3 regions of the Mycolicibacterium baixiangningiae genome follow, and region 3 is predicted to be linked to each of the others. Evidence: riboswitches for the same ligand, from Rfam matches in the RefSeq annotation. Region 3 holds a riboswitch; each other region holds the start of a gene.
What was found. Region 3 has a riboswitch for thiamine pyrophosphate ahead of I7X18_RS27955 (ECF transporter S component). Riboswitches for the same ligand answer to the same signal wherever they lie in the genome.
Positions count from the first base shown of each region.

Region 1: another riboswitch for thiamine pyrophosphate. It lies ahead of thiD (bifunctional hydroxymethylpyrimidine kinase/phosphomethylpyrimidine kinase); the one in region 3 lies ahead of I7X18_RS27955 (ECF transporter S component).
Region 2: another riboswitch for thiamine pyrophosphate. It lies ahead of thiO (glycine oxidase ThiO); the one in region 3 lies ahead of I7X18_RS27955 (ECF transporter S component).

Region 1 covers NZ_CP066218.1:708,025-711,292, reverse strand. The annotation lists gene I7X18_RS03310 (MFS transporter) at 1-1,044, opposite strand, end outside; TPP riboswitch at 1,187-1,296, shown strand; gene thiD (bifunctional hydroxymethylpyrimidine kinase/phosphomethylpyrimidine kinase) at 1,286-2,143, shown strand; gene I7X18_RS03300 (alpha/beta hydrolase family protein) at 2,130-2,750, shown strand; gene I7X18_RS03295 (septum formation family protein) at 2,770-3,268, shown strand, end outside.
Region 2 covers NZ_CP066218.1:691,819-695,086, reverse strand. The annotation lists gene thiG (thiazole synthase) at 1-314, opposite strand, end outside; gene thiS (sulfur carrier protein ThiS) at 346-543, opposite strand; gene thiO (glycine oxidase ThiO) at 540-1,556, opposite strand; TPP riboswitch at 1,547-1,662, opposite strand; gene thiE (thiamine phosphate synthase) at 1,697-2,368, shown strand; gene I7X18_RS03210 (NUDIX hydrolase) at 2,352-2,858, opposite strand; gene glnX (protein kinase G-activating protein GlnX) at 2,991-3,268, shown strand, end outside.
Region 3 covers NZ_CP066218.1:5,881,351-5,884,618, forward strand. The annotation lists gene I7X18_RS27945 (MFS transporter) at 1-878, shown strand, start outside; gene I7X18_RS27950 (nucleoside/nucleotide kinase family protein) at 941-1,501, shown strand; TPP riboswitch at 1,548-1,659, shown strand; gene I7X18_RS27955 (ECF transporter S component) at 1,758-2,402, shown strand; gene I7X18_RS27960 (ABC transporter ATP-binding protein) at 2,399-3,268, shown strand, end outside.

The DNA.
Region 1 (3,268 bases), 1.0 Mb from region 3:
CAGGAAGCCGAAGGTCAACGGCAGCATGTAGATCGCGGCCCACAGCGGGGTGGCCTCGAAGTCGTAACCTCGCAGCGGCAGCCAGATGCCCTGCAGCCAGATGATCAGCATGAACTGCAGCCCACCGCGGCCGACCGAGGACATCAGCCCGGCGAGGTTGCCCATGCCGAAGGCGGTGATGCGGAACAGCCGGATGTCGACCAGCGGCTGGTCGACCCGCAGTTCGATGACGCAGAACGCCACCAGTGCCAGCACGTCGAAGGCGATCGCGCCGAGCACCCACGGGTTGCCCCATCCGGTGGGCGAACCGTCGTAGGGCTGGATGCTGTAGGTGATCCCGGTCAGCAGCACGGTCAGGCCGAGGCCGAGCGTCAGCGTGCCCGCCCAGTCCAGCCGGCCCGGGCTGCGCTCACCGAGTTCGCGCAGTGATTTCATCGCCCAGACCGTGCCGAGGATGCCGATCGGGACGCCCACCCAGAAGATCGCCTGCCAGTGCCATTCGGACAGCGCGCCGCCGACCACGAGTCCGAGGAACGACCCTGCAACGGCGGCAACCATGTTGACGCCCAACGCCATCCCGCGCTGATGAGCGGGGAACGCATCGGTGAGGATGGCCGCCGAGGAGGCGATCAGCATGGCCCCGCCGACACCCTGGACCACCCGCCACCCGATCAGCCACCACGCCCCCGCGTCGAGGTCGAAAGGCTGGAACGACAGCGCGATCGCGCACAGCGTGAAGACGACGAAGCCGAGGTTGTAGATGCGGACGCGGCCGAACATGTCGCCCAGTCGTCCGAACAACACCACGAGCACCGCGGTGGCCACCATGTACCCCATCAGCAGCCACAGCAGATAGCTCACGTTGGCCGGCTGCAGTGGGTTGAGCCCGATGCCCCGGAAGATCGCGGGCAGCGAGATCAGCACGATCGAGGAGTTGACCGTCGCCAGCAGCATCCCGAGCGTGGTGTTGGACAGCACCACCCACTTGTAGAGCGGGTGGTCGAGGTCGGTGGCCATCCGGCGGCGGCCGAGTCCTGTTGTCATGTGCAGTCTTCGTTCGTTTCGTATCCGACGCGGAAGCGGCGCGACCCGGGCGCCACAGAACACATATATTAGCTATACAAATAATCGCTCGGCAATTCCTATCTCCTCGCCTCGGCCTCTTGCGCTAGGTTGAGCAACGCACCACCGACCACGCGGGAGCGCGCACCGAGCGTGCTGAGAGGACAACTGGGGTTGTCGACCGTAGGAACCTGACCGGGTAATGCCGGCGTAGGGAGTAACGATGACCGACACGAGGTTCCTTCCCCTGCCCGAACCGGGCCGGACGCCGCTGCGGGTGATGACGATCGCCGGATCGGATTCCGGCGGCGGGGCCGGCATCCAGGCCGACATGCGCACGTTCGCCCTGCTCGGCGTGCACGGCCTGGTGGCGGTCACTGCGGTGACGGTTCAGAACTCGTTGGGTGTCAGAGGTTTTCACGAGATCCCGGTCGACGTCATCGCCGGACAGATCGAGGCGGTGGCCTCCGACATCGGAGTGCAGGCCGCGAAGACCGGCATGCTGGCGTCCTCGGAGATCATCGAGGCCATCGCCGACACCTGGCGGGCGCAGGGGCTTTTTGGTTCGGTGCCGCTGGTGGTCGACCCGGTGTGCGCCTCCATGCACGGCGATCCGCTACTGCACCCCAGCGCGCTGAACGCCCTTCGCACGGAGTTGTTGCCCCTGGCGACATTGGTGACGCCCAACCTCGACGAGGTGCGCCTGCTGGTCGGTATCGACGTCGTGGACGAGACGTCCCAGCGGGCGGCGGTGCAGGCACTGCACGCCCTCGGACCGCAGTGGGCGCTGGTGAAGGGCGGGCATTTGCGGTCGTCCCCGCACAGTCCGGATCTGCTGTTCAACGGCACCGACTTCGTCGAATTCGACGGGCCACGCATCGACACGGTGCACGATCACGGTGCGGGTGACACGCTGGCGGCCGCGGTGGCCAGCGCCCTGGCGAACGGTTACGAGGTCCCCGATGCGGTGGCGTTCGCGAAACGGTGGGTGACCGAGAGCCTGCGCGCGGCCTACCCGCTGGGCGGCGGCCACGGTCCGGTGTCCGCCATGTTCAGGCTGCGTGCCGATGCACCTCGATGACATCGCGGGTATCGCCCATGAACCGGCCGGGGACCCCGCGGGCGTGGTGCTGCTGACGCACGGCGCGGGTGGCAGCAGCGACGCACCGATGCTGGTGAGGATCTGCGACGAGTGGGCGGGCCGGGGCTGGCTGGCGATCCGCTACAACCTGCCCTTCCGGCGCGCGCGGCCCAAGGGGCCACCGCGGCAGGGCGCGGCGGCCACCGATCGGGAGGGTGTGGCCGAGGCGGTGTCTGTCGCCCGCGGCCTGACCGACGGCCCGGTGATCGCCGGTGGTCATTCCTACGGCGGCCGGATGACGTCGATGACTGTCGCGGGTGACGGCGTGGCCGTCGACGTGCTGACCCTGTTCTCCTATCCCCTGCACCCCCCTGGCAAGCCGGAACGCGCCCGCACCGAACACCTGCCCCGCATCGGGGTGCCCACGGTGTTCACCCACGGCACCGCGGATCCGTTCGGCAGCATCGACGAACTCACCGCCGCCGCCGCGCTCGTCGGCGGCCCGACAGAACTCGTCGAGATCACCGGCGCGCGACACGACTTGGGCTCCAAGACACTCGACGTCCCCAAGCTGGCGGTGGACGCAGCGCTGCGGCTGCTGGCCTGACCGGGCTATCGTCTTTCGCATGACGATGCCGCCGGGTCCGCCACCCCCGCCACCCGGCCGGCCCCCGTATGGCGAACCGCCGTACGGCCAGCCGCAGTACGGCCAGCCCGCCTACGGTCAGCCGTACTACCCGCCGCCACCGCCGCAGCCGTACACCGAAATGCCGCCGGCGGGGCCGCCTCCCAAGAAGAACAACAAACTGTGGCTGATCCTGGGCATCGTGGCGCTCGTCGCCGTGGTGGCCGTCATCGCGGTGGTGTTGGTGATCTTCCTGGTGGTGCGTCAGGGGACGGTGACGGCGACGGAGGTGAAGCTGGGTGACTGCCTGTCGGAGATCCCCGACGGCACCCGGGTCATGACCGTGAAGACCGTCAGCTGCGGCGAACCCCACGCCGGCGAGGTGTTCGCGGTCCTGATGATGCCCGACGGTGACTTCCCCGGTGAGGACGCCGTCACCGAGTACGCCAACCGCTGCGGGCCGGAACTGGCGACCTACTCCCCGGCCGCGGTCACCGACG
Region 2 (3,268 bases), 990 kb from region 3:
TCGGCGATGACCTCGAGCTTCACCCAGTCGGTGCCGAGCGCCTCGCGGCCGAGTTGTGCGGTGAGCACTGCCTCGGCAGCACCGCGACAGCCGGCGGTGTTGGGCAGCGGGCTGATCCCGAGCCGGCTGAGCAACTCCAGCACGCCGGTGCCGGTTTCGGCGTCGACCCGGCGCATCGCGACCGTGGTCAGTTCGGTGCCCGACGCCATCAGCGCCTGTTCGAGCACCGCGAGATTGGCCGCCCCGCCGGTGCCGAGGATGAGGCGGGATCCGAATTCGCGGCCGGCGATCGTGAGTTTCTGGCTAGTGCCCATCCCCCCGGTCGCTTCGCTCCTGCCCCCGAGGCTAGCCACCCTGCACCGCCGTCACGACTTCGACGCGGGCGCCGTCGCGCAGCGGTGTCTCCCACTCGCCCCTCGGCAGCACCGACCAGTCCACCGCCACCGCAATCCCCCTGTCCGGGAACCCCATTCGGGCCACCAGCTGCGCAACGGTGGTCTGCTCGTCGAGCTGGACGTCCTCGTTGTTGACCGTCACATTCATGTCCTGGCTCCCACTGTCGTCTGCAGTTCGGCGGCGATCCGTTCGGCAGTCCACGGCGCGAGCAGGAAACCGTTGCGCCCATGCCCCGCGGCCACCAGTGTGCGCTCGTCGAGTCGCTCGACCAGCGGCAGCCCGTCGGGCGTCATGGGCCGCAGCCCCGCCGCACATTCGGCGAACTCGTACTCGCCCAGTGCCGGCATGACCGTGCACGCGTCGTCGAGCAGGTCGCGCACACCGGATACCGCGGGCGCGGTGTCGCGGCCGTGTTCGTACTGCGTCGCACCGACCACCACCCCGTCGGCGCGCGGCACCAGGTATACCTGCCTGCCGTGCACCCTGGCCCGGATCACCCGGCGCGGGGCGGGCGTACAGCCGCGGCGCCACCGCAGCCGCAGCACCTCACCCTTCACCGGGCGGATGGGCAGCCCCGGCCACAACGCCGGCGCGTCGACGCCGTTGGCCAGCACCCGCAGATCGACGTCGTCCACGAGGGCGAGGTCGGTGACCGGCGGGGCCCACGCCACCCCGAGTCGGGCGCAGTGCGCCTCCAGGGCGTCGACGACGGCACGGTTGTCGACGGCCAATTCGGTGTCGGCCACGAAGCCGTGCCGGATGCCCTGCGCCAACAGTGGTTCGATGTCGCGGGCCGATGCCGTCAGCGTGACCGGATGGCCCTGCGCGGCGAGCCATTCGCCGACGGTCCTGAGGTCGGCGGCGTCGGCACGGTCCACGGCCACCACCAGCGACTCCCGTGCGGTGACCACGTCGGCGGGCAGGCCCTCGAGGAAGCCCTCGTGCCACAGCCGCAGCGAGTCGAGTCCGATGCGCAGCAGTTCGTGTTCTCCCGGCCAGCCCTCGCTGTGCGGGGCGAGCATCCCGCCGGCCACCCACGACGCTCCCTTTTCGGGGCTGCGGTGTACCCGCACCGACCAGCCGTCGAGCGCGGCGCGGCGCGCGACCGACAGGCCGATGACGCCGCCGCCGATGACGGCAAGAGTCCTATCCGCTGGCACGAGCACCTCCCTTCGCCGGCATGACCCGGATCAGGTCCGACGGTAAGGGCCGGAGCATTGGGCCCACTCTCAGTCCCGCTTCCCTGGGACTCCCGTGTCGGCCATCCACCCTACCCGCGCCGAGGCGCTACCGTCGCCCTGTGCCTGAACCCCTCGACCGGCTCGCCTCGGCGGCGCTGTACCTGTGCACCGACGCCCGACGCGAGCGCGGTGACCTGGCCGAATTCGCCGATGCCGCGCTTGCCGGCGGCGTCGACCTGATCCAGTTGCGCGACAAGGGTTCGCCTGGTGAACAGCGGTTCGGTCCACTGGAGGCCCGCGACGAGCTCGCCGCCCTCGAGGTGCTGGGCGATGCCGCGCGCCGCCACGGCGCGCTGCTGGCCGTCAACGACCGCGCGGATATCGCGCTGGCCGCGGGCGCCGACGTCCTGCACCTGGGCCAGGACGATCTGCCGCTGCCGGTGGCCCGCGGCATCATCGGCCCGCGCCCGTTGATCGGGCGGTCCACCCACGACCGCGATCAGGTCCGCGCCGCGGTGGCCGAGGAGGTCGACTACTTCTGTGTCGGACCGTGCTGGCCCACGCCGACGAAGCCGGGGCGGGCGGCGCCGGGTCTGGATCTGGTCCGGGAGGCGGCCGCGCTGAACACCGACAAGCCGTGGTTCGCGATCGGCGGTATCGACGAGGCACGGTTGCCGGAAGTGCTCGCGGCGGGTGCCCGCCGGATCGTCGTGGTGCGCGCGATCACCGCCGCCGGCGATCCGCAGGCCGCCGCTGCGCGCCTGCGGGCGGCACTCACTGCTGGCCGTTGACCAGCAGCGGGATCGTCGCGGTGACCGTCCGAAGGCGCTCCCAGCTGGCGGCGAATCCGGGATGCAGCGGCAGGGAGACGACGTCGTCCTCGGGGACCCAGCGCAGTTCGGCGCTCTCCCGGTTGGGCACGGTGTGCAGCAGGGCCGGCGCATCGGCGATCACGGTGGTGTAGGTCCACGACGGGCCGCCGGAGCCCGCGACTTCGGCGGTCACCACGGTGGTCCGCACGGTCACCTGATCGGCTGAGAGCCCGGCCTCTTCGTGCGCCTCCCGCACCGCGGCCTGCTCCGGTGTCTCGTGGCTGTCGCGCGCACCGCCGGGCAGGCCCCAGGTTCCGCCCTGATGACTCCACGGCGCCCGGTGCTGCAACAGGACGGCCGCCGACCCGTCGGACTGCGGGGCACGCAGCAGCAGACCGGCCGCGCCATGCCGGCCCCAGAAGCGGCCGCCTCCGTCGGAGAACACCCAGCCGTCACCGTCGCCACGCATTCGTACAGGATAGAGCCGCAACATCCTGTGCGGCTGCGCCCGATCGGGCGCGCGCCGTGACAGAACCTCTTAGGATTCTTTTATAGAGTCGGACGGTCGGAAAGTAGCCGGAAAGATGAGGACGGCGCGCACGTGACTGTGGAGTTGGCGCACCCATCGACCGAGCCGCTGGCGTCCCGGTCACCGACCACGCCCGCCCACCCCCGCTGGTGGTTCCTGTGGACCACGCCCGGCCGCATCCTGACCATCGGCGTCGTGCTCGCCGCGCTCGCGATCGCCAGCGCCTTCGCGACGTCGACGACGATCAACGACCGCCAGCAGGCGCTCACCACGGTGCTCAACCACACCGAACCGCTGTCGTTCGCCGCCGGCGAGCTCTACAGCCGGTTGTCGGTGGCCGACGCCGCCGC
Region 3 (3,268 bases):
GACTGCTGCTGGGCACCGCCGTGGTGTCGTTGTCGTCGTGGATCTCCGGTGACGCCTTCGACGAGTGGGGTTGGCGCATCCCGTTCCTCATGGCCATCGTGCTGGCCTTCGTCGGCCTGTACATCCGTCTCCGGGCCGCCGAAAGCCCGGCATTCCTGACGGAGAAGGCCAAGATGGAGTCGGAACTGGAGAAGCGCAAGGCGCCCGCCGTGGTGCTGTTCCGCAACTACAAGAAGCCGTTGCTGATCGCGATCTTCGGCCGCTTCGCCGAAGCCGGAAACTACTACCTCTTCACCACTTTCGTGCTGTCGTACGTGACGACCACTCTCGACGCGCCACGGTCCTACGGTCTGATCGCGTCCATGGTCGGCGCCACGGCGAACATCATCATGATCCCGGTGTTCGGCCGGCTCTCCGACCGCATCGGCCGGGTGAAGACCTTCCTCATCGGCGGTGCGTTCATCGTCGTCACGGCGTGGCCCATCTTCGCGCTGGTGCACACCGGTCAGCTGTGGGGCATCATCGCCGGCGTCACGATCTTCCTCGCCCTGGGACATGCGATGGTCTACGCACCGCTGCCCGCCCTGTATTGCGAGTTGTTCCCCACGGCGGTGCGCTATTCCGGGATCTCGATCGGCTACCAGATGGCGTCGATCCTGCTGGCCAGTTTCACCCCGGCGCTGGCCAGCGCCATGGTCCTGTGGGCAGACGGCGGTCTCTGGATGGTCATCGTATTCGCGATCCTCACCACCGTCGTCGCGATGATCGCCATTTCGTTCGCCCGCGACCGCAGGCATCTCGAACTCGACGAGATCGACGCCGAATTGGACGGCATCGCCGAGGATCACGCGCAGAACCGGTCGCCGTCGCACGGCTGAACCCGAACCGGGATCGACGGCGAATCGGCGCTGCTACGTTCGACGTCGACATGGAGACCGGCGTGCCACTAGAGAGCGTCGTCCGCCGCTTGACCGCCGCCGGCGCCACCACCGTTTTGATCGACGGGCGGTCCGGGTCGGGCAAGTCGACCCTCGCTGACCAGTTGTGCGCGCGATGGGAATCCAGCGTGGTGGTTCGCCTCGACGACATCTACCCCGGGTGGGACGGACTGGCCTGGGCCATCGACCACATTTACCGGGAACTGCTACATCCGCGCGCCGACGGCCGCCGGGGATGCTGGCGGCGCTGGGACTGGGCCACCGGTACCGCCGACGACTGGAACAGCGTCGAACCCGGCCGGCGGCTGATCGTCGAGGGGGTCGGCGCGTTGTCCCGCGCCAGCAGCGCGGTGGCCGATCTCGGTATCTGGGTCGACGCCCCCGACGACGTCCGCAAGCAGCGGGCGTTGCAGCGTGACGGCGACTCCTTCCGTCCGCACTGGGAGCGGTGGGCACGACAGGAGGACACGTACATCGCCGGTCACGCACCGCGTTCGGCAGCCGACATCCTGGTGACCGAGACCGCGTCCGGGCTGATCTGGACCGAGACAAACACGCGATAGCGCCTGCCCCGGTGTAGCGGCGGCGCACTCCCTGCGCTAGCTTGAGGCGGAACCACACGGGAGCGCACACCGAGTGCGCTGAGAGGACGGCTGACGCGCCGTCGACCGTACGAACCTGACCGGGTAATGCCGGCGTAGGGAGATGCGTATGAAGACCGTCATCGACACATCACTGATATAGCAGCGCCTCGGGCAGCACCGCGCCCGTAGCCAATGCCGCTGTGTACCAGCACATTTCGAACTTCAAGGAGGCCTCATGGGCCGGCAACACATCACGGACCCCGCAGCACCTGATCACACCACCACGACCAACGCCCCGGGGCGGTGGCGGGTGGTCGACATCGTCGTCGCGAGCGTGCTCGCAGTGGCGGCGGGCCTGGTCTTCGTCTTCTGGAACATCGCATCAAACCCGATCACCGCCCCGCTGGAGGCGGTGGTCCCAGGCCTTCAGGCGCTGGCCGGTGGTGGGTGGCTGTTCGCCGGCGTGCTCGTGGCGCTGGTGATCCGCAAACCCGGTGCAGCCCTATTCGGTGAGATGGTCGCCGCGACCGTGTCGGCGCTCGTCGGCAACCAGTGGGGAGTCCTGACCATCGAATTCGGGCTCGTGCAGGGTCTGGGCGCCGAACTGATCTTCGCGCTGTTCCTCTACCGCCGCTGGAATCTGCCGGTGGCGATCGCCGCCGGGGCGTTCGCGGGTCTGGCGATGGGCGTCAACGAAGTCATCCTCTGGTATCCCGACGCGACGACGGCCTTCAAGGCCATCTACACGGCCTCAGGCGTCGTGTCCGGCGCCGTGATCGCGGGCGTCGGTTCCTGGTTCATGGTCAAGGGCCTGGCGAAGACCGGGGCGCTCAGCCGGTTCGCGTCGGGCAGGGTGATGCTCAGCCGCAAACCCGAATGACCCCGGCCGCGCAACCGGCCCGCGGGGCAGGGGTGACGGCCGAGAGTTGGGGCTGGCAGCACGCCGGTCAGCGCGGCTGGGCCGTCCGCGACCTGGACCTGTCCATCGAACCCGGACAACGGGTGTTGCTACTCGGACCGTCGGGGTCGGGGAAGTCCACGATCCTGCACGGACTCGCCGGGCTCCTCGGCGGTGCAGAAGACGGCCGGGAGGCGGGGCGTCTGCTCGTCGACGGTGCGCGACCGGCCGAGCGACGCTCCCGGATCGGGATGGTGCTGCAGGACCCCGACTCACAGGTGATCCTCTCCCGCGTCGGCGACGACGTCGCCTTCGGCATGGAGAACTTCCGCGTTCCGCGCGCTGCGATATGGCCGCGCGTTCACGACGCGCTGCGCGCAGTGGGGCTGAGCCTGCCGCTCACCCAGGACACCGCGCACCTGTCCGGTGGGCAGAAGCAACGTCTCGCGCTGGCCGGTGTCCTGGCGATGCATCCGGGGCTGATCCTGCTCGACGAGCCCACCGCCAACCTCGATCCGGCCGGTGTCGTCGAGGTTCGGGATGCCGTCGCCGCCGCCGCCGACCTGACCGGCGCCACCCTCGTCATCGTCGAACACCGCACGAAGGTGTGGCTGCCCGTCGTCGACCGGGTCGTCGTGGTGGGCGAAGACGGCGACATCATCGCCGACGGAACCCCGGAGCAGACGGTGCAGCGGGAGAGCGCGCACCTGGTCCGTTCCGGCATCTGGGTTCCGGATGCACCTGCGCCCACAGTCCATCGCCATCCGCCCGCGCACGCCGAACCGTTGCTGGCCGCCGCCAAGCTGTCGGTGGGTCACCGCACGGGACCGGCCCTGCAGAGCGGGCTC